4 regions of the Vibrio sp. EA2 genome follow, and region 2 is predicted to be linked to each of the others. Evidence: predicted binding sites of a transcription regulator. Region 2 holds the regulator's gene; each other region holds the start of a gene.

Region 1 (7,943 bases), on a different contig from region 2:
ACCTAAGATATCACGCCAGTTGTAGTGATAAATTTGCTCCCGGTAATGGTCTGCGTGGCTCTCGGCATGCTCTAATTTGTCGTTCTCAAGTATGACGAGAAACTCTTCACCGCCAAAGCGTATGCATGAAGCGCCTGGAAAATCAAAGTAGTTGGATAAATGTTTTGAGACGCTCTGGATTGCTTTGTCACCGACCAAATGGCTCAGTTCATCATTGATGGATTTGAAGTGGTCAATATCAATCACCATGAGAGCAAAAACGGTATCGCGAAGCAGCAAGTCTTTTAGTTTCATTTCTAACCAGCGGCGATTGTGTAACGACGTTAAGGGGTCGGTAAAAACATCCTGCTGCAATTGAGCAACGGTATTCTTGTGTTGTTTTGTTGTCTCTTTGAGCGCTTTGTTTTCGATCTCTGACAAGATAAGTTTGAGCTGTAATTCAAAGCGATCCAGACGACGAAGTTGGGTCGAGCCCAACTCGTTGATAGGAATACGTTGAACCAGTTCCGACTCAATATGAAATGCACGTTTTTCGCAATCCAATGCGAGTTCAAACTGACCTTGAGAAGCACTAATCTCGCTCATCGCATTATAAAAACTGCATGCAAGCATAGCGGAAGAGTCGCGCTGTATTCTCTTTGCTACCGAACCCATAATTAAGTTGGCTAATGAGGTGCTCCCACTTCCGTTCAGACAGTATGCGGTTTCCATTTTGACCATCGCAGACAACCAAAACGTTGTAGAGCTACCCGAAGTATACTGGACATTCGACAGTGACAGTAACGCCTGGGTATAGTCATTGTTCAATCGATGCATTTTAGCTCGGTAAAGGTGTATTTGACCGGCGAGGTTTTTATCACTAACCAGAATACTGAGTGCTTCACATTCAGTGAGTAACGCCATAGCATTATCGGTGTGTTTTAGGCTGACAAAACACGCGAGCATGTATAGTTTGTAGCGTAAACGTAATGTTCGACTGCTGATCGCATGGTCCATCGCTTCGATTTTTTTGTAAAAACGTAATGCACGTTCGTGATCCCCATAGGCATCGCACAAGTTCCCCATGCCAACGATGGCTAACACATATTCGTCAATGAAGCCGTAATCTACCGCGATATTGGTGGACTTAATATACTCGGCCATGGCTAGGTCATAATCACCAACATCAACCAGATGCTCACATAAACTCGATTTAACTGACAAAATATCTTCAGCATTGGCTGGCAGGTTGAGATGCGCTAGTGCTTGTCGAAGTTCGGCGATACTTTGTTTTAGCTGTCTTCTCTCGCGGCGATACTCTGCACTGATAATGTAACAGTGTGCTTTTTCGAGGTGGGTCTCTGCGATGTGTTCCCGAATGTGTTTCCACAGCGCTACCGCTTCTTCACCCGTTACAGAAGAGGGGTCGATACCTGCCTCGGTGACTTTATTAAGCAATTGTTCCATTTTTCATTACCTCTATATGGCTTTCTTCTAATTGCTCTAATGTGAACGGAAATGACAGAATATCTTGTAAATATAAGGTGGGCGCTGGTCCTTTCAGACCGCGTCTCTCCCATGGGTAAATGTTAATCATGGGCTGGACCGTTTTATACAGCAATTCAGCTGCCTGACCTTTGTCCGCTATCAACATGGCAAGCCTGTCGGTAGAAAGGCGGGATACTAGATCGGTTGGTGTGGTTAAAGAGTGAATGAGTTCGGTGCAGACATCCAAAAAAGCCGGGTTAGCGTGATGAATCATAATAATTGCGTGATTCGATTGCTTAAGCTCACTTTTGAAGAGAATAAGTTGCTCCCACCAATAGGTTTCAGAAACAACGTTAGAAAGGCTCTTCTCAGGATCGTATTCATGTTGAGAACGAATATGATTGATCAGTTTACTCGCGCGTTGTTCAAGTTTGCGCTTGGAACTGTGCGCTTTATCCTGACTGAGGCGCTGCCTTTGATCTTTTAGTATTTGAAGTGAATGTTTCCGGTATTTTTGGAAAGCGTGGAATGCGGCTTCAAACTGACCTTGTTCTTCTGCAACACGTGATTGCTGATAACAAATTTGACTGAGTAACTCACCCTTATCAAAATGCCGGGCGGACTCTTCGGCAGCAATTAGCAATCTTGTCGCACTTTCGGTATTGTTCTGCAGAAGTTCCAGACGAGCTCTGCTAATGAAGGAATGGGCTTTCATCCAGGTCAGATCATGATCCATCGCTATCTGGTGCGCTTTTTTGGTCGCAACTTCGGCGGCGTCTAGTTTATCTAACCCAAGAAAAGCCAGTCCTTTGAAGTCCCATATTTCTGCTTTCCATGTCGAATCTTGATGATCGCTTAGCGCTTCGGCTGCGCCATCAAGCACGGTTAACATCTTGACGTAATCTTTCTGCAGGTAGTAATCCCATGCGAGTAAGATACGGGCTTTTCCTTCCAGGCTGGAGATGCGGACATTGTTCGCCACTTTGACGGCTAGCTCATGCGTTGATGTGGCAAGTTTGTGTTGATTGGTGATACGCCAAACGTTACCGAGCCCAAGCAGAGATTCAAGTTGAATTTCGATATTATTGATCAGAACGGACTGTTCGAGCGCATTAATCCAGTATTGCTGAGCGGAAAAATATTTGGCTTGCCCCCAATACTGAAGCGCAAAAGTGTGAAGAATCTCTGGAAGGTGGTCGTCGTTATCGAGTCGGCTCTGCTTATCGTAAGCCGTCTTTATCAGCTTAAGCCCTTGACGATAATCCATAGCGCACCAGCAACAGTGTGACATGATAAGTAAGGCTTGGATTTCGCCTTCGCTAAACAGCATTTGCTCCGCAGTAACGCGAAACTGCTCAGCTTTACGCAGAGTGGATTTGGGTTGAGAGCTAACTTTCTCTTTAAGCAGTGCGAGCTCGTATGCTAGCTGAGTTTTGCTTCTATCCAACGTTTACATCCAAGACCATCGAGCAGGAATTTATTCCCTAACTTTATCGCTAGGTGCGCATTTCATTACGAGAGCAGGACAAGTGCTACTTCATAAATCATCAGGAGCTCTCATTGATACCGTTAGCGCTCCTAATGATTTAGATGGTTAGGATAGGAGCTGTTTAATCGTCAAAGGAGCGTCAGTAACTTCGAGTCTTTGCGCCGCCGTGAGACCTTCTTTATCTTGATAGCACAAATTATGCCAAGCTCTGAAGATGTCTAAAAGAGGTAACAGACCTCCGGGTCTTAATTTGCGACGCGGTTCGTTGATGAAGCTTTCAAAAAGTAGCTGGAATCTATTTTGGTAGAATTGAACTTGGCGTATTGTTGCTACATTGAACCATTTTTCAGGTTCATTATGGTCACCGGCGAGGTAACAAATGCCTTTGCTGTTGTCTCCTTGGCTGGAAATAGCCCATCGGTCGCGCCACCAACTCATGTAAGCAATATCAATTTTGCCAAATGGTAATTTCATATTCCATGCCGGATCTTCGTCGACGTACATTAAGTCGATATTTTTTTCTTTAATACGAGACAAACAGACACTCAATGCTGCAGAGCGAAGCAGGGGATCCTGGGGCATGTAGATAGACACGCGTTTGCTTGGGCTACACATATCAAGGACATGCAAATAATGCGCGTACGAAGTATAAGGTGGCCGAATCAGCGCCCCTTTCGATGGATAATGAAAAATGGCCAGGTTCCCCAAAGGGTCCTCCACATTACCGCGCGCTAAAATAGTTTGGTATTTCTGGTCGATACGTTCGCGTAGTTTGCTTGAAGGTGCAGCGGGTGGTTCGCTCGCTTCTGCTGTGTATTCTTGAGATACAAAACGAGATACCTGGTCGTACGGATTGTGATCAAGTGACCCTGTTGGTTCTTCATCAGAAGCGTAATTAACGTGTTGACAGAGAATATAACCGGAATGTGCTTCGCCGGAGACGATCCAGTATACACCGTTGTTACTTTTCGGTTGCAAGGCGATGTAGTTTGACGCTAATTCATACTGGTTCGCATGGTTTACCCAGCGGGCATCAATGGTTGCTAATTTACGGCGACAGCGACTGGCAATATGGTCTACGTGATCGTAAAACGTTTTTGGGTTGATGCTAAGTTTACGGCAGATTTCACGTACAGAATAACCAGTAAACAGTAAAGCCATCAGGTTTTCCTGGAACTGCAGCTTTTTGTTCGCACCGGACCATTTATCGACGAAAGTACTTTGACACGCTTTACAACGGTAACGCTGGCGATCGCCACTGTAACCAAAAGCGTGGTAGAGGTGTTTATGTGTATGGACGGAAAGTCCAAAATTGTCGCAGTCATGATTGCGACAGGCAGGCAAACCGTCACTATGAACGTGCCTTAGACGATGAAGCTCATTCACGACATCGCGATTGTTAAGTAAAGGGGGGAAAGCTCCACATTCACGGCATACCATCGCTGGACGCTTAGGGTTAGCATGTTGCAGAACGTAACGCTTTGCATCACTCAATCCAAAGTTGTCACACGCCAATGTTTTACAAAAGTTGAGTTGTAACCCATCTGCATCTTTTGGCAGTTCGCCGTTAGACACGATCGCCCCCTCTGGGTAATTCGGGCAGCCAGTCAGGCACTGGCTGCAAATAATGACTTAGATGTTGATTGCGGTTTCTAGTGCAACTTTCATCATGTCGTTGAATGACTTTTGACGCTCTTCTGAGCTTAGTTTTTCGCCACGGATAATGTGGTCAGAAACCGTCAGGATAGTCAGTGCTTTAGCGCCTAGGTCAGCTGCAACGCCGTAGATACCCGCTGCTTCCATATCAACACCCAGAATGCCCAGTTTTTCCATCTTCTCAAAAAGGTCAGATTCTGGTGAGTAGAACAAGTCTGCGGAGAATACGTTACCCACTTTTACGGGAACGTCTTGTACTCGTGCTTGTTTTACTGCTTCTTCTAGCAGACCGAAGTCAGCGATTGCTGCGAAGTCGTGGTTATTAAAACGGATACGGTTAACTTTTGAGTCTGTAGAAGCACCCATACCGATAACAACGTCCATCAGATTAACGTCGTCACGTACCGCGCCACAGCTACCTACACGGATTACGTTTTTTACACCGTACTCAGCGATCAGCTCGTGCACGTAAATGCAGCATGATGGAATGCCCATACCGTGGCCCATTACTGATACTTTTTTACCTTTGTAAGTGCCAGTAAAGCCGAACATGTTACGAACGTCACAAACTTGCTGCACATCTTCCAGGAACGTTTCTGCAATGTACTTAGCTCGCAAAGGATCGCCAGGCATTAGGACTGTTTCAGCGAAATCACCTGGTTGTGCGTTGATATGTGGGGTTGCCATAAGTGCTCTCCAAAGTTTTGTTTGATAAAACGCATCTAGTATAGATACCTGTTACCAATTCTGTTGAATTCGTTCGTTTTTGTTGAGGCAATAATATCGGGGAGTACACAGTATCCTTGAGAGATTGGTCACAAAAAACGCCCTTATGGAAACCATCACGGCCGATTATAACCAAATCTGTTGAAAGCGAAAAGGCAATCGATTTGCTGGGTATAGGTTTGTTGACGTGGCACACAGAACCGGTGGTTTGAGCGGAAATTCTTTTTTAACTCTCGGTGATCGAAATCCACGATGGCGAAGTAAAACGATTAAATTGTACAACTTATTATCTTGTACAATATGGACTAACTTGCTATAAGTTATACAGCAAAACTTTTTGTATAGGATGGCGCTATTATGGAATCTTTAATCAAAGTTGGTATCAGTTCTTGCGTTTTAGGTGAGCGTGTTCGTTTTGATTCTGGCCATAAAGTCAGTAATTTTGTGACCAAAGAGCTCAGCAATTACTTCGATTTCGTTTCTGTTTGCCCTGAGGTTGGGGTTGGTATGCCAGTGCCGCGACCTACGATTCGTCTCATCTCTGATGAAGAGCGGATTGCGCTCGTTGAAACAAAAAATCCTGAGAATGACCACACGGATAATATGTTGGCTTACGCGGCTAATAAAGTAGACGAGCTACAGGAACAGCAGCTGTGTGGCTATATTGTGTGTGCTAAGTCGCCAACGTGTGGTATGGAGCGAGTTAAAGTATACAGCAAGCATCATGCTTCTAAAGAAGGGGTAGGGTTGTACACACAAACGCTGATGAAAAAAATGCCATGGTTGCCAGTAGAAGAAGATGGCCGTTTGAATGACCCGGTTCTAAAAGAGAACTTTATTACTCGCGTTTACTGCCTGAATGACTTTTATCAATCCATGTCAGGGGAGCCGACTCGTGGCAAAATTATTGATTTCCATTCTCGTTATAAACTAACGCTAATGGCGCATCATCCAGAATCATACCGAGCCTTGGGTCGTTTAGTGGCTGAGGTTGCGAACTACGAGATTGAAGACTTTTATGCAGAGTATCGCTTGGGACTGATGAAAGCACTTTCAAACCGTGCCAGTCGAAAAAATAACACCAATGTGTTGATGCACCTTCAGGGTTACTTTAAACGTGCCTTAACCAAAGAAGAAAAAGAAGAGTTAGCGACGGTTATTCATGATTATCGCACTGGTGTGTTGCCGTTACTTGCGCCGCTAACACTGATTAAACACTACCTAAATACTTACCCAGACGAGTATTTACAAAAGCAAAAATTTTTAGAGCCGCACCCGCAGGAGATGAGATTACGTTATGGTTTGTAGTTCACAAGAAAAACTGTACGCAATTAGAGATGTTGCAGAGATAACCGGGGTAAAGCCTGTCACCCTGCGAGCATGGCAGAGACGATACAATCTGATTCAGCCGCAGCGGACAGATAAGGGACATCGTTTGTATCGCCAGCAGGATATTGACACGATTAAAGAGATACAAAGTTGGCTGGCGAAAGGCATCGCCATTGGTAAGGTGAAAGGCCTGCTGGGTAAAGCCGGTGAGTTAGACATGAGCGCTGAGTCAGCGACTTTGGAAGAGGTAGAAATGCTGCTTTCTGCGTTATCTGATCTGAATCATGCCAAGACGGAGAGTGTACTGTCATCGGTAATGAAGGAATATCCTCTCAATATCGTCATTGAGCAATTTATCGAGCCAGTATTTGAAGCATTAGAACTCGTGAAAGGATCGCTTCGTTCAATCCAGGTGGGGTTGTTCCAGACATGCCTGATCAAACGGCTGGCTCTTATCGTTGACTCGGAAAACAAGGCGTCTTCAAAAGGCAAGTGTTTGCTGGTTTGCTTTGAACAAACTCGAGAAGCAGAAAGTTGGATTCAAGCCGCAATACGTTGTGAGCAAGGTTATCACACAACCTTAATTGCTAACGTTAATGACATTTCAGGCTTGGCTGAGCATGAGGTCATCGATCGCTATCAGCGCATTTTTCTGTTTTCTAATAAAGCACTACCAGCCAAACAGGTTGAGGTGTTAAAAGCGATGCGAGCGCAATTCCCCAGCCAGATTCAATGCTCAGAAGTCATAGAGAAGCTTCATTTTGAACAGGCAGAGAATAGATAGCTAAGGAGACATCATGATTCTGGTATGGTTTCGACGTGACTTAAGAACGTTAGACCACACGGCTTTACAAGCCGCCCTGGATTCTGGACAACCTGTTGTCGCGTGTTTTATTTCGACTCCGCAGCAGTGGCAAGAACATGATATGGCTCCGATGCAAGCGGATCTGATCGCTCGTCGTTTAGAGCATTTAAATCAGGAGCTCAACGATCTCAATATTCCGTTTTTGTATCAAGAAGTCGATAACTTCTCCGATTGCACTGCGGTGATAAGCCAGTGGGTGCAGTTACTGAAAGCAAAGAGTGTCATGGCTAACATCCACTATGAAGTGAATGAGCAAGCACTTGATCGTCAAGTTTCACAGACGTTAAATCAATCTGACATCGGTTTTGAGCTTTTTCATGACAAGTGTGTTCACGCACCAAGCACGGTTTTGAATAAGCAGGGCGACTACTTCAAAGTGTTTACCCCATTCAAACGAGCCTGGCTGCAGAA
Region 2 (7,943 bases):
TACCAAGGTCTTGGTATTACTCCTGATATCCTAAGTACAGCGAAATCGCTGGGTGGTGGCTTCCCTATCGGTGCGATGTTAACGACAGCGAAACTGGCTGAACATCTAAAAGTGGGTACTCATGGTTCGACATACGGCGGTAACCCGCTGGCATGTGCGGTAGCTGAAGCAGTTGTTAACGAAGTCACTAAGCCAGAAACGTTAGCTGGCGTTCTTGAGCGTGAAGCAATGTTCCGTAAAGGCTTGGAAGCGATCAACGCAAAATACAACATCTTCTCAGAAGTGCGTGGTAAGGGTCTATTACTCGGTGCGGCACTGAATGATGAGTGGAAAGGTCGTGCACGTGATGTATTGGTTGCAGCGGGTAAAGAAGGCCTGATGGTACTGATTGCAGGTGCAAACGTAGTTCGTTTCACACCATCACTGGTTATCACACCAGAAGAAATTGAAGAAGGTCTGGCGAAGCTGGATAAAGCGATCGCTACGTTAGTGTAAGCGATACAACAGAATAATCTTCAACATATTTACCCCCGTTAAGGATCTCTGACGGGGGAATCTTTCCTAAAATATACATAACCTCAACTCGGGATATTTTAAGCCAGTCAGCTAAACGCTTTTAGCGCCTAACAGCGTTAAAATCACCACAATAGACTCGCATCGACTGGTGATTTTGCCTTGTTGTGCATTTAATTTACAGCACTGACTCATAGGTTGGAGTAACGACAAGAAAGTTGCAGTGTTTTCGACTTTCTCATCCCTGGTTAAGGCTAGTTAGGATTTTCTTGCATCTGGAGGGAGTATTGATGCTAGTAGTTCGCCCTATCGCGATGTCGGATTATGATTCGCTACACACTTGTGCAGTTGAATCTGGTCACGGATTTACATCTCTACCGGTTAATGAAGAACTGTTAACCAATCGAATTAAACATTCAGAGTACAGCTTTGGCAAACCGGACGTTAATGAACCGGGTGATGAAGGCTACCTCATGGTCGGCTTTGACTCTGAAACGGGTGAAGTTGCAGGTACGACGGGAATCGAAGCATCTATTGGCTGGGATGTACCTTTCTACTCTTACCACATCAGTAAAGTGGTTCACTCCTCGCCTAAGTTAGGCGTGAACAATGTAGTGAAGTTATTGACGTTTGGTAATAACTACACGGGTAACAGCGAAATCTGTACTCTTTTCTTGCGTGAGAAATTCCGCCAGGGACTGAATGGCCGTCTGATGTCAAAATGTCGTTTCTTGATGATGGCGGAGCATCCAGAGCGTTTCTCTGAAACCGTTTTTGCTGAGATGCGTGGTGTCTCTGATGCAAATGGCAATTCTCCATTCTGGCAATGGTTGCAAGAGCACTTCTTCTCGATTGACTTCACTCTTGCAGATTACCTGACTGGTATTGGTAAGAAAGGATTTATCGCAGACTTAATGCCGAAGCTACCTATCTATATCAACCTACTTAGCCCAGAAGCTCAAGCGGTGATTGGTAAGGTGCACGACAATACCCGTCCGGCACTCAAACTTCTGGAGCGTGAAGGTTTTACCAACCGTGGCTACGTCGATATTTTCGATGCAGGCCCAACGGTAGAGTGTGATTTACGTAATGTTGAATCAGTGCGTCACTCGTTCCGTGCGCGTGTAAAAGTTGCAACACATAACAGCACGCGGAGCTTCCTGATGTGTAACGCATCGTTCGAGAACTTCCGGGCTGCAGCAGCGAAAGCCGCTTATGACGCTGAAACGCAAAGCGTTGTGCTAGCACCAGAACTTGCCGATGCACTTTTAGTCGAGGAAGGGGACTTCGTTCGCCTTCTACCGCAGTAACAGACGACAGAATTTAAGGATAGTAACAATGACACATTGGATTGCAGGTGAATGGGTACAGGGTCAGGGTGAAGAGTTTACATCACTGTCTCCGTACAACCAGGAAGTGATTTGGCATGGCAAAGGTGCGACGGCTGAGCAAGTAAATCAAGCCGTAGCGGCGGCTCGTGCTGCTTTTGTTGACTGGAAAAATCGTCCATTTGCAGAACGTGAAGCTATCGTGCTGGCGTTTGCAGAAAAAGTAAAACAAAACAGCGAAAAGATCGCTGAAGTGATCGCAAAAGAAACGGGCAAACCAATTTGGGAAACCCGAACAGAAGCGGCTGCCATGGCAGGTAAAATCGCCATTTCAATCCGCGCTTACCATGAGCGTACTGGTGAAGCTACGCGTGAAGCGGCGGGTAACCAAATCGTTCTGCGTCACCGTCCTTTGGGCGTGATGGCGGTATTTGGCCCTTACAACTTCCCAGGTCACCTGCCAAATGGCCACATTGTTCCTGCTCTTTTAGCGGGTAATACTGTGGTATTTAAACCATCAGAGCAAACACCTTGGACTGGCGAGCTAGCGATGAAACTGTGGGAAGAAGCAGGTCTGCCAAAAGGTGTGATTAACCTGGTTCAGGGCGCGAAAGAGACCGGTATTGCTCTTGCGGATGCGAAAGGTATAGACGGTGTCCTATTTACCGGTAGTGCAAACACTGGCCACATTCTGCACCGCCAATTTGCAGGTCAACCTGGAAAAATGCTGGCGCTCGAAATGGGTGGCAACAACCCAATGGTTATCTCTGAAAACTACGGTGAGCTAGACGCTACGGTGTACACCATTATTCAGTCTGCTTTCATCAGTGCTGGCCAACGTTGTACCTGTGCACGTCGCCTATACGTACCGTTTGGTGAAAAAGGTGATGCATTGATTACTAAATTGGTTGAAGCGACGAATAAGATTCGCGTAGACCAACCATTTGCAGAACCAGCACCGTTTATGGGACCACAAATTTCTGTTGCGGCGGCGAAGTTCATTCTTGATGCGCAAGCTAACCTACAGTCACTCGGTGGAGAGAGCTTAATCGAAGCGAAAGCGGGTGAAGCGGCGTTTGTTTCTCCGGGCATCATTGATGTGACAAATATCGCTGAGTTGCCGGATGAAGAATACTTCGGCCCATTGCTGCAAGTTGTACGTTACCAAGGCTTGGAAAAAGCAGTGGAACTGGCGAATGATACTCGCTTTGGTCTGTCTGCGGGCTTAGTTTCTACTGATGACCAAGAGTGGGAATACTTCGTTGACCATATCCGCGCAGGTATCGTAAACCGCAACCGTCAATTGACTGGTGCAAGTGGTGACGCGCCGTTTGGTGGTCCAGGTGCTTCTGGTAACCTTCGTCCAAGCGCGTACTACGCGGCTGACTACTGTGCTTACCCAATGGCATCAATGGAAGGTGGCGAAACACTACTGCCTGCGACATTGAGCCCAGGTGTAGAACTTTAAGTTTCAACAACAAACAACAGAGCCACGACGGTACTTCGTGGCTCGGATTGCCGATGCATCATTAAAGTATGGAGTCTTAATGAGATCGGCATGAAAATAATTAAAAATGAGTGTGCGACTGACTGACATTCCGCCACAGGTTAGGCTGCTCGTTCATTATTCTGGACAGTGTTATAGCTGTGAACGAGCCGCCAACATTCTTAGCCTACATCTCGTAACAAGGAGCCGTTATGACCCCTGATGTGTTATTTGAATCGTTATGGCAAGACTATATCCAGCGTCTTTGCCCCTCTGCTGCAAAAGTTCATCAACTTCTTCAGGAAGATGAGCCTCTGATTAATGACCATATTGCACTGCGCACATTCAATGTTGAGCCGCTTGGTATTGAGACGCTGGCTAAGCCGTTCTTAGCCATTGGCTATAAGGCATGCGGTGATTATGTGTTTGAGAGTAAAAAACTCGTTGCGAAGCACTACGAGCATCCTGATCCTAAACAACCAAAAGTGTTCATCAGTGAGCTTAAAGTTGAAGAGTGTTCACCTGAGCTACAAGCGGTTGTGGCGAAGCTGGTCGCGCAAGTGGATGCAGAAAAACTGTCTGATAGCGCATTTTTACATGGCGGCCGCTTATGGGATCTCAGTTTTTCGGATTACCAGACTCTGGCTAAAGAAAGTGAATACGCATCCTGGCTGGCGGCACATGGGTATGGCGCTAACCATTTCACAGTCAGTGTGAATCAACTCAATCAATACGATGAAGTGAAGCAAGTGAACGATTACTTACGTCAGTCTGGATTTGTGATTAACGAGTCAGGCGGTGAAGTTAAAGGTTCTCCAGAAGTGTTGCTTGAGCAGTCTTCAACCATGGCGGATAAAGTAGCAGTAAGCTTTACTGGCGGCTCTGAGATCATTCCGGGTGGATTCTACGAATTCGCCAAACGCTACCCAATGGAAAACGGGGAACTTTACCCGGGTTTTGTAGCCGCATCCGCTGATAAAATCTTTGAGAGCACGAATGGCTAGTCGCTGTAGTTAATACCAATCCAAGTAAGAAAGTGGTTATAGAGAACCAGAAAACAGGCATCGAAAACAAACACGCACCGTATGTTTATAAGAACGCATCTATGGGGCTTCGATTTGCCATCCATGGCAAATAGAGTTTGTTTATCGAACCCTGTTCCCTGACCAGTTAATTTTCCGGATTGGTATAACTCGGTTCCTGATAGCATAGCGCTCACTAGGGAATTGAAAGCTTACCTGAATAGAAAAAGCCACCAATGTTGCCATTGGTGGCTTTATTATTTTATTTACACTACTCGAATCTTAGATTAACGAGTACCGTAAACGACGATAGTTTTACCGTGCGCAGAGATCAGGTTCTGCTCTTCTAGCATCTTCAAGATACGACCAACTGTCTCACGAGAACAGCCAACGATTTGACCGATTTCTTGGCGAGTGATCTTGATTTGCATGCCGTCTGGGTGAGTCATCGCGTCTGGTTGTTTTGCAAGGTTCAGAAGCGTCTGAGCGATACGACCAGTTACGTCTAGGAACGCTAGGTCACCCACTTTTTGGCTGGTTACCTGAAGGCGACTTGCCATCTGCGCAGAAAGACGCATTAGGATGTCTGGGTTTACTTGGATAAGCTGACGGAATTTCTTGAAAGAAATCTCAGCAACTTCACAAGGAGATTTAGCTCGAACCCAAGCTGTACGCTCTTGGTCTTCCTCGAATAGACCAAGTTCACCAATAAAGTCTCCTTGGTTTAGGTAAGAAAGGATCATTTCCTTACCTTCTTCGTCTTTGATAAGAACCGCAACAGAACCTTTAACGATGTAGTACAAGGTTTCAGCTTTTTCACCAGCGTGAATCAGCGTGCTCTTTGAAGGGTACTTATGAATGTGACAGTGTGAAAGAAACCACTCTAATGTCGGGTCGGTTTGAGGTTTACCTAGAACCATAATATCTCACTTCCTCTGCAGGGTACGCTTGCGCTATCCATATTTTAGCTAAGCCTGAATCAGACTTACTAGAATAAGAGCACTTTTTATATGCTGCAAGCTATCTTGTGTTTCGGTAAGAAATAGTATCCTTTTTCTAGGATGATTTCTTGATTTTAATCGTGCCATGGTTGCTATTTTGTACGCAAAACTGTGCACATGATCACGGTATGAAAAGTAAACACTCCGAAAGCGAGATTTTTAGCCAATTTTTCCTGTTTCTATCAGTTGTTGTAGGATAGGCCTCACGATCAGCTCCATTGCAAAACTCATCTTACCGCCCGGCACGACTATCGTGTTGTGACGTGACATAAACGAGCCGTCAATCATGGCCAACAGGTAAGGGAAGTCGACATTCTTGATCCCACGTAGGCGAATTACCACAAAGCTTTCATCCAGACTCGGGATGCCTTTGGCGTTAAGTGGGTTTGATGTGTCTACGGTTGGTACACGCTGAAAGTTAATGTGGGTACGTGAAAACTGCGGAGTAATGTAATTCAGGTAGTCGTCCATTGAGCGCACGATAGAGTCCATAACGGCCTCTCTTGAGTGGCCGCGGTCGCGCGTATCTCGGACGAATTTTTGGATCCACTCCAAGTTCACAATCGGTACCATGCCAATCAGAAAATCAACATGTTGCGACACATTCACTTCACCATCGACCACGCCACCGTGCAGCCCTTCATAGAAGAGTACATCGCTGTTGTCTGGTAGGTCTTGCCACGGTGTGAAAGTGCCTGGCATCTGGTTATACGGTACTGCTTCATCAAAGGTGTGCAGATAGCGACGTATGCTGCCAGTCCCTTCTTCGCCATATTGGCGGAAAAACTTTTCCAAACCAGGAAAGTCATTGGCCTGTGGACCAAAGTAGCTGATGTGTCTGCCTTGCTCGCGCGCTTTACGAATTTCGATATCCATTTCCGGGCGGGTAAAGCGATGGAAGCTGTCACCTTCAACCCAAGCTGGTTTGACGTTCATCATATTGAACATCTTGCGGAAGGCTTCAGATGTAGTGGTCGTGCCGGCACCGGAAGAGCCGGTTACTGCAATGATTGGGTGTTTAGCTGACATGACAAACCTTGTCGAAAATTACTTTCCTTTAAGATGCAGTAGGTATCTACTGCATGCGAGATAACCCACTATAGCACGTAACAACGGCTTGTCATCGAGTGGGATACGGTAAAATGTGAGGGGGTTAGGTAAAAGGTATTAATACTTTGCTTTTAATTGAATATCCACGGTTTCATGCAGTTCGGAGAACACGATAACCGCTTCGCCTTTCTCTAGCTGCAACTTAACCTGATCGATTTTATCTTGCAGGGAGACTTCAACGCTGCCGTAATCTGTCCCTTCACGCAGAACAAATTCACGAATCAGGTTTTCCAGTGTCTCTGGTGCAATGTCTTGCCAAGGAATGACCATAAATACCTCAGAATTTGATGATAGATGGATTGGTTGCGTTGACCTTGTGGTAATCACTCGTCCTAAAGGTCAACAACGGCAAGTTTACTGTGTCTTGAGTTTCGATACAGCAGAAAGGTGATCCGCAGCGATGCTTTCGTAATAGGAAGGCAATGCCTCTTCCAGCCAAAACTTCGGTTTTAAGGCCGAGCCAGAGATAAAACCGACATGCCCACCATGCTCATACAGGCGATAATCGATGTTAGCCGGCAGGACAAATTTAGGGATAACCTCATCGGTCATAAATGGGTCATCCTTAGCGTGAATGATCAGCGTCGGCAGTTTGATTTGTTGTAACTTACTCAATCCTGAGCATTGGGTGTAATAGTCCTGAGCATCTTTAAATCCATGCAGTGGTGCTGTGATCAAATCGTCGAACTCTTGTAAGCGAGTGACACGCTTGATTGAACTGTAAGAGAGCGCCAGCTCACCATGGAGCAAATCATGCTTTTGTAAGGCGTTACGTTTGAGTGATGACAGCAAATAGCGGCGGTAGACCTTGGAAAAGCCCTGCTCAATACGGTTAGCGCAAGCGGCTAAGTCGAGAGGAGCAGACACAATCGTTGCCGCTTTCAGTATCGGGTTATCCTGATATTGAGCTAAGTAGTTTGCCAGCATGTTCCCCCCCAAGGAAATACCAATGGCTACCTTGGGGTTGTCCGGGAACTGTCTCTCAAGATGTTCAAGGAAATAGCGAGCGTCAGTTACCTCTCCTGAATGATAAGCGCGGGCTTGTTTGTTGGGTTTTCCGCTACAGCCACGAAAATGCATCATCACCGAAAGCCAGCCAGACTGCGAAAATGCATTCATCAGGCCGTTGGCATAAGGGCTGTAGAAACAGCCTTCCAAGCCGTGAAACAGGATAAAAATAGGCTTATGTTGAGCGGGTTCTTTATTTGGATCTTCACTCCAGGCGAGATCAAGAAAATCATCATCCATGGTATCCAGCGTTTGCCAGACAGGGGTAAACAGCGCTTTTTTACGAATAAAACGCGGTAGAAGGGTCTGAAGGTGCGGGTTTCTCATCCCAGCGGCTGCTAAAAATTGTGTCATACCTAACTGCTCTTATGCGTCCTCCAACATCCTTGGGAGAACTTATTAATATCATCCTTTATAAATATTATAGGTACTTTATACCTAAATGACTTCAAGATGCAGGATTCAGCGTGTTGTC
Region 3 (7,943 bases), on a different contig from region 2:
TGATCAACTTCTGGCGATGTTCGATGCTGATCCGAGCTTAAAACCACGCGATATTATCGTCATGGTTGCGGACATCAATGCCTACAGTCCCGCAATTCAAGCAGTATTTGGTAATGCGCCGGGTGAGCGTTTTATTCCATATTCGATTTCAGACCGAACGGCGGATCAGGAGAGCCCGATTCTTGCGGCATTTATGCAGTTGGCAAACCTACCGAACACGCGCTGCTTGGCATCGGAATTACTTGAACTGCTGGAAACTCCGGCGATTTTGAAGCGTTTTGAGCTAAGTGAAGACGATTTCTTACAAGCTAAACAGTGGGTTGAAGCCTCGGGTATTCGTTGGGGATTGGATGCCAATACCGGACGCGAATTTGAACTGCCGGAAACGCGTCAAAACACCTGGCAGTTTGGTATTCAACGCATGTTGCTCGGCTATGCGATGCCAGAGTCGGCAGGTTTGTTTGAAACCGAGCAAGGCAGTTTATCTCCGTACAACGAAGTGCAAGGTATGGGCGCTGAGCTTGCTGGTAAATTGGCGCATTTTATCCAACAAATCAGTACTTATCGCCGCAAACTCTCTCATGTTCAGACGATTGATGGCTGGCGAGAAACTTTAGTTACACTGCTGGATGACTTCTTCTCAGTCGAGTTGGAAGGCGAAATGGCACTCAAATCCATTCGCGATACGCTTAGCCAACTGAAAGAACAGCTCGCTGATGCTGCATTCGAAGAGGTATTGTCACCAGCAATCATCAGCCAATATTTGCAAGATAAACTGTCCGGTACGCGGGTCAGCCAGCGTTTCCTTGCCGGCCAAGTGAACTTCTGTACCCTGATGCCAATGCGTTCCATTCCATTTAGAACCGTATGTCTGCTTGGAATGAATGATGGCGTCTATCCGCGTTCCATGCCGCCGGAAGGTTTTGACTTGATGACGGGCAGAACTAAGCCGGGTGACCGTTCTCGCCGAGATGATGACCGTTACCTGTTCTTAGAGGCAATGTTGTCCGCACAGCAAACGCTGTACATCAGTTATGTCGGTCGTTCGATTCAAGACAACACCGAGCGCGTACCGTCAGTGCTGGTTTCTGAGTTGATGGAATACTGTCACCAAAATTACTGTTTAGGCGGTGATGAAGGTTTACCGGTTGATGAGTCTGGCGATAATTTATTGAAAGCGCTGGTCAATACGCACGCCATGGTGCCATTTAGCCCAAGTGCCTTTCAGGGGATGCATTCCAGCTACGCCAAAGAGTGGATTCCGGCGGCGTTAACCCAAAGTAGCCAATCTCAAGGCTACGTTCGTCATGACTTTAATCGCGCATTGGACGATTATCTGCTGGGAGCCACGTTCCCACTAGAGCTCGATTTAGTCGAGCTGCAACGTTTTTGGCGCTTACCAGTACAGTACTTTTTTAATCGCCGCTTAAAAGTGGTATTTGAGCCACCATTGCCAGTCATGGAAGATGATGAGCCATTTGTACTCGGTGGGCTGGAAAGCTATCAAATGCGTGATGAGCTGTTAGAAACCTTGCTCGAAACCACGTTGACACAGCCAGAGAAGAAAACAGATGTGCTTAAGCACTTTATGAGTCAACAACGTGCACAAGGTAAGTTACCAGTCGGTGCGTTTGGTGATATCGAGTTTGAAACTAACCGAGTTCAGGCTGAAGAGCTGGTGGACAAACTGGCGTTTTTAGCTGGCGCACCTCAAGACGACTTAGAAATCGATCTGACCTTTGACTCGTTATTCGAAGGCAATGAAGGCGATGAGAAAAAAGTTCGCCTGACAGGTTGGCTTACTCAGTGTTACCAATCCGGGTTGATTCGCTACCGTAGCGGTAGGGTTCGTTCACAGGATTATCTGGCCGCTTGGATTGATCATCTTGCCATGTCAGCCTCGGGCCATGCCAAGAAAACCCATATTATTGGCTATGACCGCAAAGAAGGTGCGGTTCATTTAATCTACCCGGAAATTGCTGACGCGCAGTATGCCAAGCAATTACTTACGGAAGTGGTTCGTCTGTTCTTTGAAGGCATGACTAAGCCTTTGCCTTATTTCCCGCAGACGGCGTTAGCATGTGTTGAAGCCGGATTTAGTCGTGGACACTGGGCTGACGACGAAGAGAAATCTTTGAAGAAAATGGCAGATACATTCAACGATGGCTACATGAGTTCAGGCGAAGGAAACAATGCGTATATTGCACGTATTTGGCCAGCTTGGAATGATGATTTGGCGAAAGAAGTACGCTTATTGACGGCGTTGGTGCTGCAAGGTGCGCGTTTAGCGGTTCAAGATGCGGACGATATAAAAGCGTAGCAAGGACAGTTGGATAGAGTAAAGGGAGAGTAGGGTGGCCGCCAGAAAATCATTATTTTGTGTAGGGCGTTCGCTGTACGGCCACAAGGTCAGAGGGACCATGATACTTTTGCTTAATTCATTTGAGTGTTGCCGCCTAAAAGGCTTGGCTTATCTCGTGAGGCGCATACTAACGGTGCAACAGATGGATAACCGTGAGAAAGATCCCACAAAGCCCTAAATTATCCAACTTGGTAAACATATAAATAGAATTTTTAACGATAGATCACACTTCTATCAGTTGATAATCCGGAGAGATTCAGCGTTATGGATCAAATGTCAGGTGCAGAGCTACCTAACCATGATTTAGAAGCCACTGGGCAACCGCAGCCAACACCACTAGAAGCGATGAAGTTTCCTTTACATGGTGCGAGGTTAATTGAGGCATCCGCGGGTACGGGCAAAACCTTCACTATTGCGGGTTTATACCTGCGCCTTTTGCTTGGTCACGGCAGTGCAGAGACCAAACATCGCGTCCCGCTTACCGTTGATCAAATTCTGGTTGTGACCTTTACCGAAGCGGCGACAGCGGAGTTGCGCGATCGTATCAGGGCGAGAATCCATGATGCGCGTATCGCTTTTGCTCGCGGACAGAGTTCCGATCCAGTCATTCAGCCTTTGCTTAGTGAGTTCGACGATCACAAGCAAGCGGCGGAAATTCTTCTCCAGGCAGAGCGTCAAATGGATGAGGCAGCGGTCTACACCATTCACGGTTTTTGCCAGCGCATGCTGACACAAAATGCTTTTGAATCTGGCAGCCGATTTAATAACGAGTTCGTGACGGACGAAAGCCACCTTAAAGCTCAGGTGGTGGCTGACTATTGGCGACGTAACTTCTACCCATTGCCGTTTACTTTAGCGGGGGAAATTCGTCAGTTGTGGGGTTCTCCATCTGCACTGTTGTCTGACATCAGCAATTACTTAACAGGCGCACCGTTAAGCCTTTCTGTACCTGCGATGCAAGGCAGTTTGGCCGATGTTCATACTGAGAATCTGAAAAAAATCGATGAGCTGAAAGCACAATGGCGAGATAGCCAGGATGACTTTTTAGCGCTGATTTCGGATTCAGACATCAACAAACGCAGCTACACCAAAAAGTCTCTGCCGACCTGGTTAGAGGCAGTGAATGCTTGGGCAGCAACAGAAACCACAGGTTATGAATATCCTGACAAGCTGGAAAAGTTTGCGCAAAATATCCTGTCGGAAAAAACACCCAAAGGCAGTGCGCCGCAGCACGCCGTTTTTGCAGCGATTGAGGCTTTTCTTGCCAATCCAATTAGCTTAAAAGCGCCACTGTTGGCTCATGCGATTGAACACTGTCGCGTGATGTTAGCCAGTGCGAAAAATCAGAAGCAGTGGCTCTCTTTCGATGACTTACTGACTCAACTTTCTGCTTCTATCGATACCGATGAAAGCGAGCTACTGGCTGAGCGAATTCGCACTTTGTATCCGGTCGCGATGATTGATGAATTCCAAGATACCGACCCGTTGCAATACAGTATTTTTAGTCGTATCTATCTGAACAATCCAGAATGCGGTTTGTTTATGATCGGTGACCCGAAACAGGCGATTTATGGTTTCCGTGGCGCAGACATTTTCACTTATATTAAAGCTCGTAACCAAGTAAGTGCCCACTACACGCTAGGAACGAACTGGCGTTCAAGTGCGGATATGGTGCAGGCAGTGAACCAAGTGTTTGCCTTGCCAGACAGCCCATTTATCTATGATTCGGACATTCCTTTCTTACCCGTCAACTACAGTCCAAATGCCGAAAAACGCATTTGGACTATGGGTGGTCAAAAGCAACCAGCACTGACTTATTGGTTGCAAAACGCTGAAGAAAAACCGCTGCCAAAAGGCGAATATTTGACTCGAATGGCGGAGGCAACCGCGAGCCAAATCCAAACGATTTTGACTCAGGCTCAGCTGGGGCAAGCGTGTCTGGTGAACGGTGAAAAAGAGAAAGCCGTTCAAGCTGGCGATATCGCAGTACTGGTTCGTACTGGTAACGAAGGCCGAATGATTAAACAGGCGTTGGCCGATCAAGGCATTGCCAGTGTGTATCTGTCTAACCGAGACAGTGTGTTTACCAGCTCGGTTGCTCAAGATCTGCAGCGTCTTCTGCAAGCGGTACTGACACCGGAAAATGACCGAGCGCTGCGTGCGAGTCTCGCCTCTGAACTGTTTGCATTGGATGCTGCCAGCCTGGATGCACTCAATAACGATGAAATCGTATGGGAAAACGCAGTTAATGAATTCAAAGAATATCGCAAACTTTGGGTTCAACGTGGGGTATTACCCATGCTGCGTGCGGTGATCAGCAAACGCCATATTGCCGAACGATTGTTAGAAGAAGGCGCAAGCTCACAAGGAGAGAATGGTGAGCGAGTACTTACCGATTTAATGCACATCGGTGAACTCCTTCAGCAAGCCAGTAACGAATTAGATAGTGATCATGGGCTGCTGCGCTGGTTGGCTCAGTCTATCAGTGATGCGGAAAATGGTTTGGGCGGCAGTGACGACCAAATCCAACGTTTGGAGTCCGAGCGTAATTTGGTGCAAATCGTCACTATTCACAAATCAAAAGGCTTGGAATATGACCTGGTCTTTCTGCCGTTTGTGTTCAGTTACCGAGAAGCCAGCGAAGCCAAATACTACGACGCCGCCAATGATCGCACTGTTCTGGATATCACCGGTAACGATGCATCAATGCAGCAAGCGGACAAAGAGCGTTTAGCCGAAGACCTGCGTCTGATATATGTAGCATTAACGCGCGCCGTGTATGCCTGCTTTATTGGTGCTTCGCCTTTGCGTAACGGACGCTCAACCAAAGAACCAACTGGTGTTCACCGCAGTGCAATCGGCTACTTGGTGCAAAATGGTCAAGAGGGCGGAATCCACGATCTGTACCAGGGTTTAAAACAGCAGCAAGATAAACTCGATTGCGTCGTTTTAGGGGAGCCGCCAAAGCAGCTCGAAGAGATGTATGTAGCGCCACAGGAAGAGGTGCATAACCTGACTGCTAAAGAGCTACAAAACCCAATCGATAGAAACTGGCGTATCACCAGTTATTCTGGTTTGGTCAAGCAGGGCTCTCATCAGACTGAACACGACGCCACCATTGAGATTATTGGCTTTGATATTGACTCTTCTGACGAGCAAGACGAAGAGGATTTGGCTGAGCCTGAGCGTTCTATTTTCACCTTCCCAAGAGGCGCGCGTCCGGGGACGTTCCTTCACAGCTTATTCGAGGAAATTGAGTTTACTCAGCCAGCCACGACGGAAGAGAATACCCAAATCATTCTCGGCTTGATGGAAAGTGAACAGTTGGATGAAGAGTGGCTGCCAATTTTACAACAGCTGATTGATACTGTGCTTGCCACGCCATTAGACGGAAAGTCATTGCTGCTTAATCAAAAAGCACCATCGCAGCGTCTGGTGGAGATGGAGTTTCTGCTGCCGATTGAAGTGTTGTCCGCTCCGGCGCTGAACCGTGTGATTCAACGACATGACCCATTGTCTGCCAAAGCGGGAGATTTAGGTTTCCAAACGGTTCAAGGCATGCTCAAAGGCTTTATCGACTTGGTGTTTGAGCATCAAGGCAAGTACTACGTGCTGGACTGGAAATCGAACCACCTTGGCGACGATGTGACTCACTACCATGGTGAAGCACTAAAATCTGCCATGGCGGATCACCGTTACGATTTGCAGTATCAGATTTATGCTTTAGCACTACATCGCTTTTTGCGCAGTCGACTGGCTAATTATCAATACGATCAGCACTTTGGTGGCGTGTATTACCTGTTCTTACGCGGCATGGATGGGCAAAGCGATCACGGTATTTTTTCCGCCAAACCAACGTTAGAATTTTTACATGAGATGGATCGTTTGATTGATGGTCAAGCACTGGAAACACGATCGACTCAGGCTGGGCAGATGGAGCTACTGTAATGACGACCAATAACAATCTTCCATCTAACCAAGATAACCTGCTGGTAACACTTGAACGCTTGGCACACAAAGGTGCTATTCGTCAGCTCGATTTCCAATTCGCACGTTTTCTTTATGCTCAAACTAATGGTGTGCAGAGTGAATCGCAATCAGACGGTCAGGCACTGGCGTTTATCGCTGGTGTCGTCAGTAGTGAGCTTGGTAAAGGACATATCTGTTTGCCTCTCTGCGATGCGCAAGGTCAGCCTACTGATTTAGCCAGTAAGTTGGGGCTGTTCGGTGAGGCAGCGTTAACGCTCAATACTCAACTGCAAGGCATTAATTGGCCCCAATTGTTGGAAAATTCCAGTTTGGTTGGCGCACAGGGAGAAGCGCTGCCTCTAATGTTCGATGGTGAGCGTTTGTATTTACACCGTTACTGGCACTATGAAGTGACATTGGCGGAAAAGCTCAATCAACTGGGTGCGGCGGTTAGCTTGCTGCCGCAAGAGTTTACGCGATTATCTGAGCTGCTTAACCATCTGTTTGCGCGTCAATATCATTTTCTTTTTAACGCTCTAGCTAAAGCGAATGAAGCGGGCAATAACAACCAAGTTCTGCGCCAGCAATTGGTATGTGACCACCTTGATGTTGTCGCAAGCGACGCGTTGGATTGGCCTGCGATTGATGCGGTTTTAAGCCAAGCTACCAAAGTTCATGATTTACAACCACTGGATGAACTTGTGCCACTTTCTGCTTGTGTAAACTGGCAAAAAGTCGCGGCAGCAGTCGCGCTAACGCGTCGATTTGCAGTGATTTCTGGCGGGCCGGGAACCGGTAAAACGACCACGGTAACCAAATTGCTTGCCGCCCTGATAGAGCAGGCCGCACAAGAGAAGAATCTAACCATCAAGCTGGTGGCTCCGACGGGTAAAGCGGCTGCACGATTAACCGAGTCAATTGGCAAAGCAGTGCAAGAGCTACCGGTTTCTCCTGAGTTAAAAGCCAAAATCCCAACTGAATCGAGCACCTTGCACCGTTTGTTGGGCGCGATCCCGAATAGCGCGGAGTTCCGTCATAACAAGCAGAACCCACTGCATCTGGATATCTTAGTCATTGACGAAGCGTCGATGGTCGATTTACCCATGATGTACAAAGTGGTCGATGCATTGCCTAAGCATGCTCGACTGATCCTGCTTGGTGATAAAGATCAGCTCGCCTCGGTAGAAGCGGGGGCAGTGTTGGGCGATATCTGTTCGTTCCACGCTTTGGGGTATGGCAAAGAGCAGGCTTCGGCCATCGCTAAGCTGACCGGTTTTGACACCTTGGCTCACAGCAGCAATAGTGTGTCCAGTATTGCAGACAGTCTGTGTATGCTGCAAAAGAGTTACCGATTTGATGCTCGCTCGGGGATTGGTCAATTAGCGAAAGCGGTGAACTTAGGTTCTGCGGCCAGTGTGGACAATGTCTGGGCGCGAGACTTTTCAGATATCGAACATTTTGCTCTGAGTAGCCAAAACTACAATCAGATGATGCAGACGTTAGTACAAGAATACGGTCGTTATCTGAAGCGTATAGGGCAGCAAGAGCAGGATCCAAATACTGGAGAACCTGAAACGTTAACCCGAAAAGCCAAAGCGGTGTTAGACACATT
Region 4 (7,943 bases), on a different contig from region 2:
ATCGGCAGAAATGATTGATATTATGTGAGGATGAAAAATGAATTGGTTGAAAAGAGGCATTAAGCGCTACGACGACTGGTGTAAAGAAATGGGACTTACGCCGGATCAAAAACGCAGTTGTGTACCTTATCGAACAGATCCGGCTCATCAGAGTGAGGAGCAAAACGCAGCACCGAAATCCGCCGAGAGTAATAGAAAGTCACAAGATGAAGCTCTTTGATACGCACTGTCATTTTGATTTTGATGTGTTTCAGGATGACTTTGAGCACAACCTGACTCTTGCTCAAGAGCAAGGGGTGAGCAGAATCCTGATACCATCAGTCGGACCCTCAAACTGGTCACACATTCAAAGCTTAGCCAAGCGATATTCCCACTTATATTATGCGCTCGGGTTCCATCCGTATTTTCTGGAGCAGAGCTTTGATCAGCACTTTGCGGAACTGGAACTTTATCTAAAACAAAAAGCGCCACAGTGCGTTGCAATAGGCGAGTGCGGATTAGATTTTGCGATTGACGTCGATCCTCAGTTGCAACAAAAAGCACTTGAGCTACAGTTTGAGCTCGCCAGACGTTTTGACCTTCCTATCATCCTGCATAGCAGAAAAGCGCACAATCGGCTGATACAAATGGTTAAAGCGGCCAAGCTGCCTAAAGGTGGTGTCGTGCATGCTTTTGCTGGCAGCTATCAACAAGCGATGGAATGGGTCAGATTAGGTTTTTTCATCGGAGTAGGCGGGACAATCACTTACCCACGAGCCAAAAAAACTCGCGACGCCATTCAAAAATTAGCGCTTGAACATCTACTAATCGAAACAGACGCTCCAGATATGCCTATACTTGGATATCAGGGGCAGCCAAATCACCCAGCGAAACTCATTCATGTATTCAATACGCTCGTAGAGCTGCGTAGCGGAGAAAAGCAATCGATTGCGTCGCAACTGTGGAAAAATAGCAATTTTGCCTTCTCAATATGTGAATAGAATTCAAAGAAAGTGTTTAGATTCGAAAACGTTTTCCTTTTTATTGTGAGTTTTATCACAAAGATTGCTGAATCAATCATGAATCTTATGGGAAAGTGTGAGGGCGGCATTACTTTAATTGATGATGCATGAGTATAATTGCCCCGCTTTTATAGCTCCATTTTGTTACACGCCAATAAATAACTTATAAGGAAGTCATAAACTATGAGCCTGTTTATGAGCCTGGTTGGTATGGTAGTGCTTCTTGCCATTGCATTCGCATTCTCATCTAACCGCAAAGCTATCAACTTTAGAACTGTGGGTGGTGCATTCGCTATCCAATTCGCATTAGGTGCATTTGTTCTGTATGTACCTTGGGGCCGTGATCTACTGAACGGTTTCTCTAGTGGTGTATCTAACGTTATCAACTACGGTAACGATGGTTCATCATTCCTATTCGGTGGTCTTGTGTCTGACAAGATGTTCGAAGTATTCGGTGGCGGTGGTTTCGTCTTCGCATTCCGTGTTCTTCCTACACTGATCTTCTTCTCTGCTCTGATCTCAGTTCTATACTACATTGGCGTTATGCAATGGGTTATCAAGATTCTGGGTGGCGCATTACAAAAAGCGCTTGGCACTTCTCGTGCAGAATCAATGTCAGCAGCAGCTAACATTTTCGTAGGTCAAACTGAAGCACCTCTAGTCGTTCGTCCATTCGTTCCAAAAATGACTCAATCTGAGCTATTTGCGGTAATGTGTGGTGGCTTGGCTTCTGTTGCTGGTGGTGTACTCGCTGGTTACGCCTCTATGGGTGTGCCTCTGGAATACCTAGTTGCGGCATCATTCATGGCGGCACCTGGTGGTCTACTGTTCGCTAAAATTCTTTACCCTGAGACAGATCAGCCTCATGAAAGCATTGAAGAAGCAATGGACGGTGGCGACGACAAACCAGTAAACGTTATCGACGCAGCAGCGGGCGGTGCGGCTTCTGGTCTGCAACTTGCGCTAAACGTAGGTGCAATGCTAATCGCATTCGTTGGTTTGATTGCACTAATCAACGGTATGCTAGGTGGCATCGGCGGTTGGTTCGGTATGCCTGAGCTGACTCTAGAGCTAATCCTGGGTTACGCGTTCTCTCCACTGGCGTTCCTAATTGGTGTTCCATGGGATGAAGCGATCACCGCTGGTTCATTCATCGGTCAGAAAATCGTTGTGAACGAATTCGTGGCTTACTTGAACTTCACGCCTTACATCGGTGAAAACGCGCAAGTAATTGCTGCAACTGGTGAAGTAATGTCTGAGAAGACTACAGCTATCATCTCATTTGCACTGTGTGGTTTCGCGAACCTTTCTTCTATCGCGATCCTTCTAGGTGGTCTGGGTGGTCTAGCGCCAAGCCGTCGTCCAGATATCGCTCGCATGGGTATTAAGGCAGTACTTGCTGGTACGTTGTCTAACCTAATGGCTGCGACAATTGCAGGCTTCTGCTTAAGCCTTGCAGCTCTATAATTTAGAACGGGTTCTTAATATATAGACGCCACGTTAAATGATGCCCTGTAGCAAGAAATTGCTGCGGGGTTTTTTTCGTTTTCAGGACTGAAAATTTTTTAGTGCAGTTAAAGGTAACGAGTCTTATCTGGCGAGCTAGAGAATAGAAATCTGGAAATTTTGAGATACAAACCGTTTGCGTTCTATTTGGTGCTACAGTTTTGCGGTGAAACTCTATAATGTATTAATCACAGGATGGTGGTTAAGTTTGATACTTAATCACGTAATGAATACTACATAATCGATGGGCAAATGAATTGCCCAGTAAGACGCCGCAATCATAGATTGTTGTGCCATAGTCCAAACTGGTACTGTGCGGTGACAAGGATAGCAATTGGCATATGACACTTTCGCTGACTATGCCGAGTCTTCAGGGAACCAAGTCCGTTCATAAATAGACTACTGAGTCATTTTTTACACAATCTCAGCTCGTTGATTATAGTTAGAGGTGTGATGTAAGGCTGAGTAGTGAATTTTTTGAATATTGATCGGAGATAGAAATGAGCGATTTAAAAGCAGCAGCGCTACGTGCACTAAAACTTATGGATCTAACTACGCTGAATGATGATGACACTGATGCAAAAGTGATCTCACTGTGTCATGACGCGAAAACAGCAGTAGGTAACACGGCTGCAATCTGTATTTACCCTCGCTTTATTCCTATTGCTAAGAAGACACTTCGTGAGCAAGGTACACCAGAGGTTCGCATTGCTACTGTGACTAACTTTCCACACGGAAATGACGACATCGAAATCGCAGTTGCTGAAACAAAAGCAGCAGTTGCTTACGGTGCAGACGAAGTTGACGTGGTTTTCCCATACCGTGCGCTAATGGCAGGTGACGAGAAAGTGGGCTTTGAGCTGGTTAAGCAATGTAAAGAAGCCTGTGGTGACATTCTTCTAAAAGTGATCATCGAAACGGGTGAACTAAAAGAAGAAGCACTAATCAAGAAAGCTTCACAAATCTGTATCGAAGCGGGTGCAGACTTTATTAAAACGTCAACAGGTAAAGTGCCTGTTAACGCAACACCAGAATACGCGCGCATGATGCTTGAAGTGATTCGCGATATGGGTGTAGCAGAAACAGTTGGCTTCAAACCTGCAGGTGGTGTGCGTACTGCTGAAGACGCAGCGGCTTACCTGGCAATGGCTGATGAAATCCTTGGTGATAACTGGGTTGATGCGCGTCACTACCGTTTCGGAGCGTCAAGCCTGCTAACCAATCTATTAAATACATTAGAAGTAACAGACGAAACGGCTGATCCAACAGCGTACTAATTCTAAAAATGTCTGACTGGTAGCCCCAAACAGGGGGCTACCAACCTTCTGTCCTACTTTGACCACAGCTTTCATCGAGCTTGGGAGGCACTAATGTATTTACCGCAAGAAATCATTCGTAAAAAACGTGACGGCGAAGTTCTTTCTGCTGACGAAATCAACTTCTTTATTCAAGGCGTAGCAAATAACACAGTATCTGAAGGTCAGATCGCGGCATTTGCTATGACTATTTTCTTCAATGAAATGACCATGGATGAGCGTATTGCCCTGACTTGTGCAATGCGCGATTCAGGCATGGTTATCGACTGGAGCCACATGAACTTTGGCGGCCCTATTGTCGATAAGCACTCAACCGGTGGTGTTGGCGATGTCACTTCTCTCATGCTTGGCCCTATGGTGGCGGCGTGTGGTGGCTTCGTTCCAATGATCTCTGGACGTGGGCTTGGCCATACTGGCGGTACGCTCGATAAATTAGAGTCAATCCCAGGCTACAACATCACACCAACCAACGACGTATTTGGTCAGGTGACGAAAGAGGCAGGCGTTGCAATCATCGGTCAAACTGGCGATTTGGCACCAGCCGATAAGCGTGTGTACGCAACCCGAGATATCACGGCTACTGTAGATAACATCTCGCTAATTACCGCGTCCATTCTTTCTAAGAAACTGGCGGCGGGCTTGGAATCACTAGTGATGGACGTAAAAGTTGGCTCAGGCGCATTCATGCCAACCTATGAAGCATCAGAAGAACTCGCTAAATCTATTGTAGCGGTAGCAAATGGCGCTGGCACAAAAACAACAGCAATCCTGACAGATATGAACCAGGTATTAGCGTCTTCAGCCGGTAATGCGGTTGAAGTTCGTGAAGCGGTTCGTTTCCTGACTGGTGAATACCGCAACCCACGTCTACTTGAAGTCACCATGGCATCATGTGCAGAAATGCTGGTGCTTGGTAAGCTGGCAGAAAATACCGAAGACGCACGTGCGAAACTAATGGAAGTGCTCGACAACGGTAAAGCGGCGGAGTGCTTCGGCAAGATGGTTGCCGGTCTTGGTGGCCCAGCAGACTTCGTAGAAAACTACGAAAACTACCTGGAAAAAGCACAGATTATCAAACCGGTATACGCGACAGAAACGGGCATCGTTTCTGCAATGGATACACGTGCTATCGGTATGGCTGTGGTCGCGATGGGCGGTGGTCGCCGCGTTGCGACAGATGAAATTGACTATGCAGTTGGTTTTGACGAGTTCATCCGCCTGGGTGAAGTCGCTGACAGCGATAAGCCTTTGGCCGTTATCCACGCTCGTACTGAAGAGCAGTGGGAAGAAGCGGCAAAAGCACTACGCAGTGCAATCAAAGTAGGTGGTGAGTACACGCCAACCCCAGAGGTTTACCGTCAGATTCGTGCAGAAGATATCTAGGTCAACAGACCCTAACTGATTAAGTAATTACATGAGGTCTACTCACCATAGCAACTTGCCGAGTGGGCCGAAGGAACAAGCAATGAAAAGAGCATTTATTTTAGTACTAGACTCATTCGGTATCGGCGCAACTGCGGATGCAAAAGATTTTGGTGATGTAGGGTCAGACACACTTGGTCATATCGCGGATCAGTGTGAAAAAGGGTTAGCTGATAACGATCAGCGTCAAGGCGCACTTCGTCTTCCAAACCTATCTAAACTTGGTTTGGCAATGGCGCACAAAGAATCAACAGGTCGCTTTGCCCCTGGTCTAGACGCAGATGCAGAAATCATCGGTGCCTACGGTCACGCTGCTGAGCTGTCTTCTGGTAAAGACACTCCGTCTGGTCATTGGGAAATTGCTGGTGTGCCGGTTCTATTTGATTGGGGTTACTTTAGTGACAAAACCAACAGCTTTCCTGAAGCGTTGACGAATCGCATTCTTGAGCGTGCTGGCTTAGATGGCTACTTAGGTAACTGCCATGCTTCTGGTACTCAAGTACTGGATGATTTGGGTGAAGAGCACATGAAGACGGGTTTGCCAATCTTCTACACATCTGCTGACTCTGTATTCCAAATCGCATGTCACGAAGAGACATTCGGCCTGGATCGTCTGTTAGATCTCTGCCAAATCGCTCGTGAAGAGCTGGAAGATTACAACATTGGTCGTGTTATCGCCCGTCCATTTATTGGCGCGGGTAAAGGTCAATTTGAGCGTACTGGTAACCGCCGTGACCTATCTGTAGAGCCACCATCAGCAACGGTTCTACAAAAGCTGGTAGATGAGAAGCAAGGCAATGTGGTTTCTATCGGTAAGATTGCCGATATCTACGCAAACTGCGGTATCACTAAGAAAGTGAAAGCAACAGGTATCCCAGCACTGTTTGAAGCGACACTAGAGCAGATCAAAGAAGCTGGAGATAACACCATCGTATTCACTAACTTTGTTGATTTCGATTCAGCTTATGGCCACCGTCGTGATGTGGCGGGTTACGCTGCCGCGCTTGAGTACTTTGATGGTCGCATCAACGAAGTGCTAGAGCTAATGGATGAAGACGACGTGCTTATCTTAACTGCAGACCACGGTTGTGATCCAACATGGCCGGGCACTGATCATACTCGTGAACACATCCCAGTTTTGGTTTATGGCAACAAGGTACCGGCTGGCTCTCTGGGCCTACGTGATACGTTTGCTGATATTGGCCAGACACTGGCGAGCCACTTTGGTACATCACCAATGGATTACGGTAAAAACTTCCTATAATTATTAGGTAACTGAAAACTAGGAGCATTTGGCTCCTAGTTTTATCTTTGCAGTATGAAAATACTGCTTGTCAGAAACGAGAAGACTCTGGCTGACAGCGCGTTAGACGCGAAGGCTAGAGACAAGAAAGCTTAAGGAAAAGAAACATGGCAACTCCTCACATCAATGCTGAAATGGGTGCATTCGCAGACGTAGTTTTAATGCCTGGAGATCCGCTACGAGCAAAATACATCGCAGAAACTTTCCTTGAAGACGTGGTTCAAGTGTGTGACGTTCGTAATATGTTCGGCTACACAGGCACATATAAAGGCCGCAAGATCTCTGTGATGGGTCACGGTATGGGGATCCCATCCTGTTCGATCTACGCGACTGAACTTATCAAAGACTTCGGTGTGAAAAAGATCATCCGTGTCGGCAGTTGTGGTGCGGTGAACGAAGACATAAAAGTACGTGATGTTGTGATCGGTATGGGCGCGTGTACGGATTCAAAAGTAAACCGTATTCGCTTTAAAGGCCATGACTTCGCTGCTATTGCTGATTACAAAATGGTTCGTGCAGCAGAAGATGCAGCAAAAGCACGTGGCATTGATGTGAAAGTCGGTAACCTATTCTCAGCAGAGCTTTTCTACACGCCTGATCCAGACATGTTCGATGTAATGGACAAGTACGGTATTGTTGGTGTTGAAATGGAAGCGGCTGGTATTTACGGCGTAGCAGCAGAATACGGCGCTAAAGCCCTAACCATCTGTACGGTTTCTGACCACATTAAAACAGGTGAACAAACCACTTCAGATGAGCGTCAAACCACGTTCAACGACATGATGCTGATTGCACTGGATTCGGTATTACTTGGTGATAAAGAGTAAGCCCCAGTAATCGCAACTAAGCACCTAAAAAAACAGCCCGCACAATGCGGGCTGTTTTTATATTCAATTCTGATTACCGGTGAGTTACTTGGTTAGCAGTAGGTTTTCCGCCTTCTTTCTGCGAATGGGTTGCTTGCGTAAAATCATAATGAACAGCATGCCACAGACAAAGCTCATCAGAACCATCATGTACATGTAGCGATCACTCTTACGATAATGATGGTCAGAAATTGCGGTCACGCGACCTGTTTCGAACGTCACGCGAACAAAACCGACAACAGAACCGTCGGAAATAACAGGTTCAACCAGTTGTTGGCGACCAATGGAAGCGGTTGCCAATGGGGTATCCAAACCCAGTACTTCTCGTACCGATAACGCCTCTTCACTGGAAGCCAAACGCACACCTTGTGCATCATAAATGGTTGCATCAAACACCAGACGATCTTGTGCAAGCTGATTAGACAACTGCAGTAATCGCTCTTGGTCATTATTGACGATCATTTCACTGGCAGACAAAGATGCCTGTGAGATCAAAACCTTGGTGAGTGTCTCAAGCTGATGCGCTTGG

The links. Region 2 encodes CRP, which controls carbon source genes, mostly activating them, when cyclic AMP is high. Its sites were predicted from a motif close to TGTGANNNNNNTCACA; they were not measured.
Region 1: the regulator CRP is predicted to act here: its motif matches at 5,417-5,432, upstream of deoD (purine-nucleoside phosphorylase).
Region 3: the regulator CRP is predicted to act here: its motif matches at 2,514-2,529, upstream of recB (exodeoxyribonuclease V subunit beta).
Region 4: the regulator CRP is predicted to act here: its motif matches at 1,025-1,040, upstream of RXX31_RS08580 (NupC/NupG family nucleoside CNT transporter).

What each region holds. Positions count from the first base shown of each region.
Region 1 is NZ_JAWLID010000004.1:319,707-327,649, forward strand. Features, by position in the region: gene RXX31_RS12265 (GGDEF domain-containing protein) at 1-1,446, opposite strand, end outside; gene RXX31_RS12270 (hypothetical protein) at 1,430-2,914, opposite strand; gene RXX31_RS12275 (lactate dehydrogenase) at 3,062-4,531, opposite strand; gene deoD (purine-nucleoside phosphorylase) at 4,589-5,299, opposite strand; gene RXX31_RS12285 (DUF523 and DUF1722 domain-containing protein) at 5,696-6,646, shown strand; gene RXX31_RS12290 (MerR family transcriptional regulator) at 6,636-7,451, shown strand; gene phrB (deoxyribodipyrimidine photo-lyase) at 7,465-7,943, shown strand, end outside.
Region 2 is NZ_JAWLID010000022.1:14,758-22,700, reverse strand. Features, by position in the region: gene RXX31_RS23005 (aspartate aminotransferase family protein) at 1-495, shown strand, start outside; gene astA (arginine N-succinyltransferase) at 804-1,823, shown strand; gene astD (succinylglutamate-semialdehyde dehydrogenase) at 1,852-3,309, shown strand; gene RXX31_RS22990 (DUF1338 domain-containing protein) at 3,540-4,331, shown strand; gene crp (cAMP-activated global transcriptional regulator CRP) at 4,637-5,269, opposite strand; gene RXX31_RS22980 (phosphoribulokinase) at 5,510-6,379, opposite strand; gene RXX31_RS22975 (YheU family protein) at 6,518-6,730, opposite strand; gene RXX31_RS22970 (hydrolase) at 6,815-7,822, opposite strand.
Region 3 is NZ_JAWLID010000003.1:190,747-198,689, forward strand. Features, by position in the region: gene recC (exodeoxyribonuclease V subunit gamma) at 1-2,320, shown strand, start outside; gene recB (exodeoxyribonuclease V subunit beta) at 2,636-6,310, shown strand; gene recD (exodeoxyribonuclease V subunit alpha) at 6,310-7,943, shown strand, end outside.
Region 4 is NZ_JAWLID010000003.1:131,661-139,603, forward strand. Features, by position in the region: gene RXX31_RS08570 (DUF5363 family protein) at 38-220, shown strand; gene RXX31_RS08575 (TatD family hydrolase) at 207-980, shown strand; gene RXX31_RS08580 (NupC/NupG family nucleoside CNT transporter) at 1,185-2,468, shown strand; gene deoC (deoxyribose-phosphate aldolase) at 3,008-3,784, shown strand; gene deoA (thymidine phosphorylase) at 3,878-5,206, shown strand; gene deoB (phosphopentomutase) at 5,289-6,509, shown strand; gene deoD (purine-nucleoside phosphorylase) at 6,656-7,375, shown strand; gene RXX31_RS08605 (YtjB family periplasmic protein) at 7,460-7,943, opposite strand, start outside.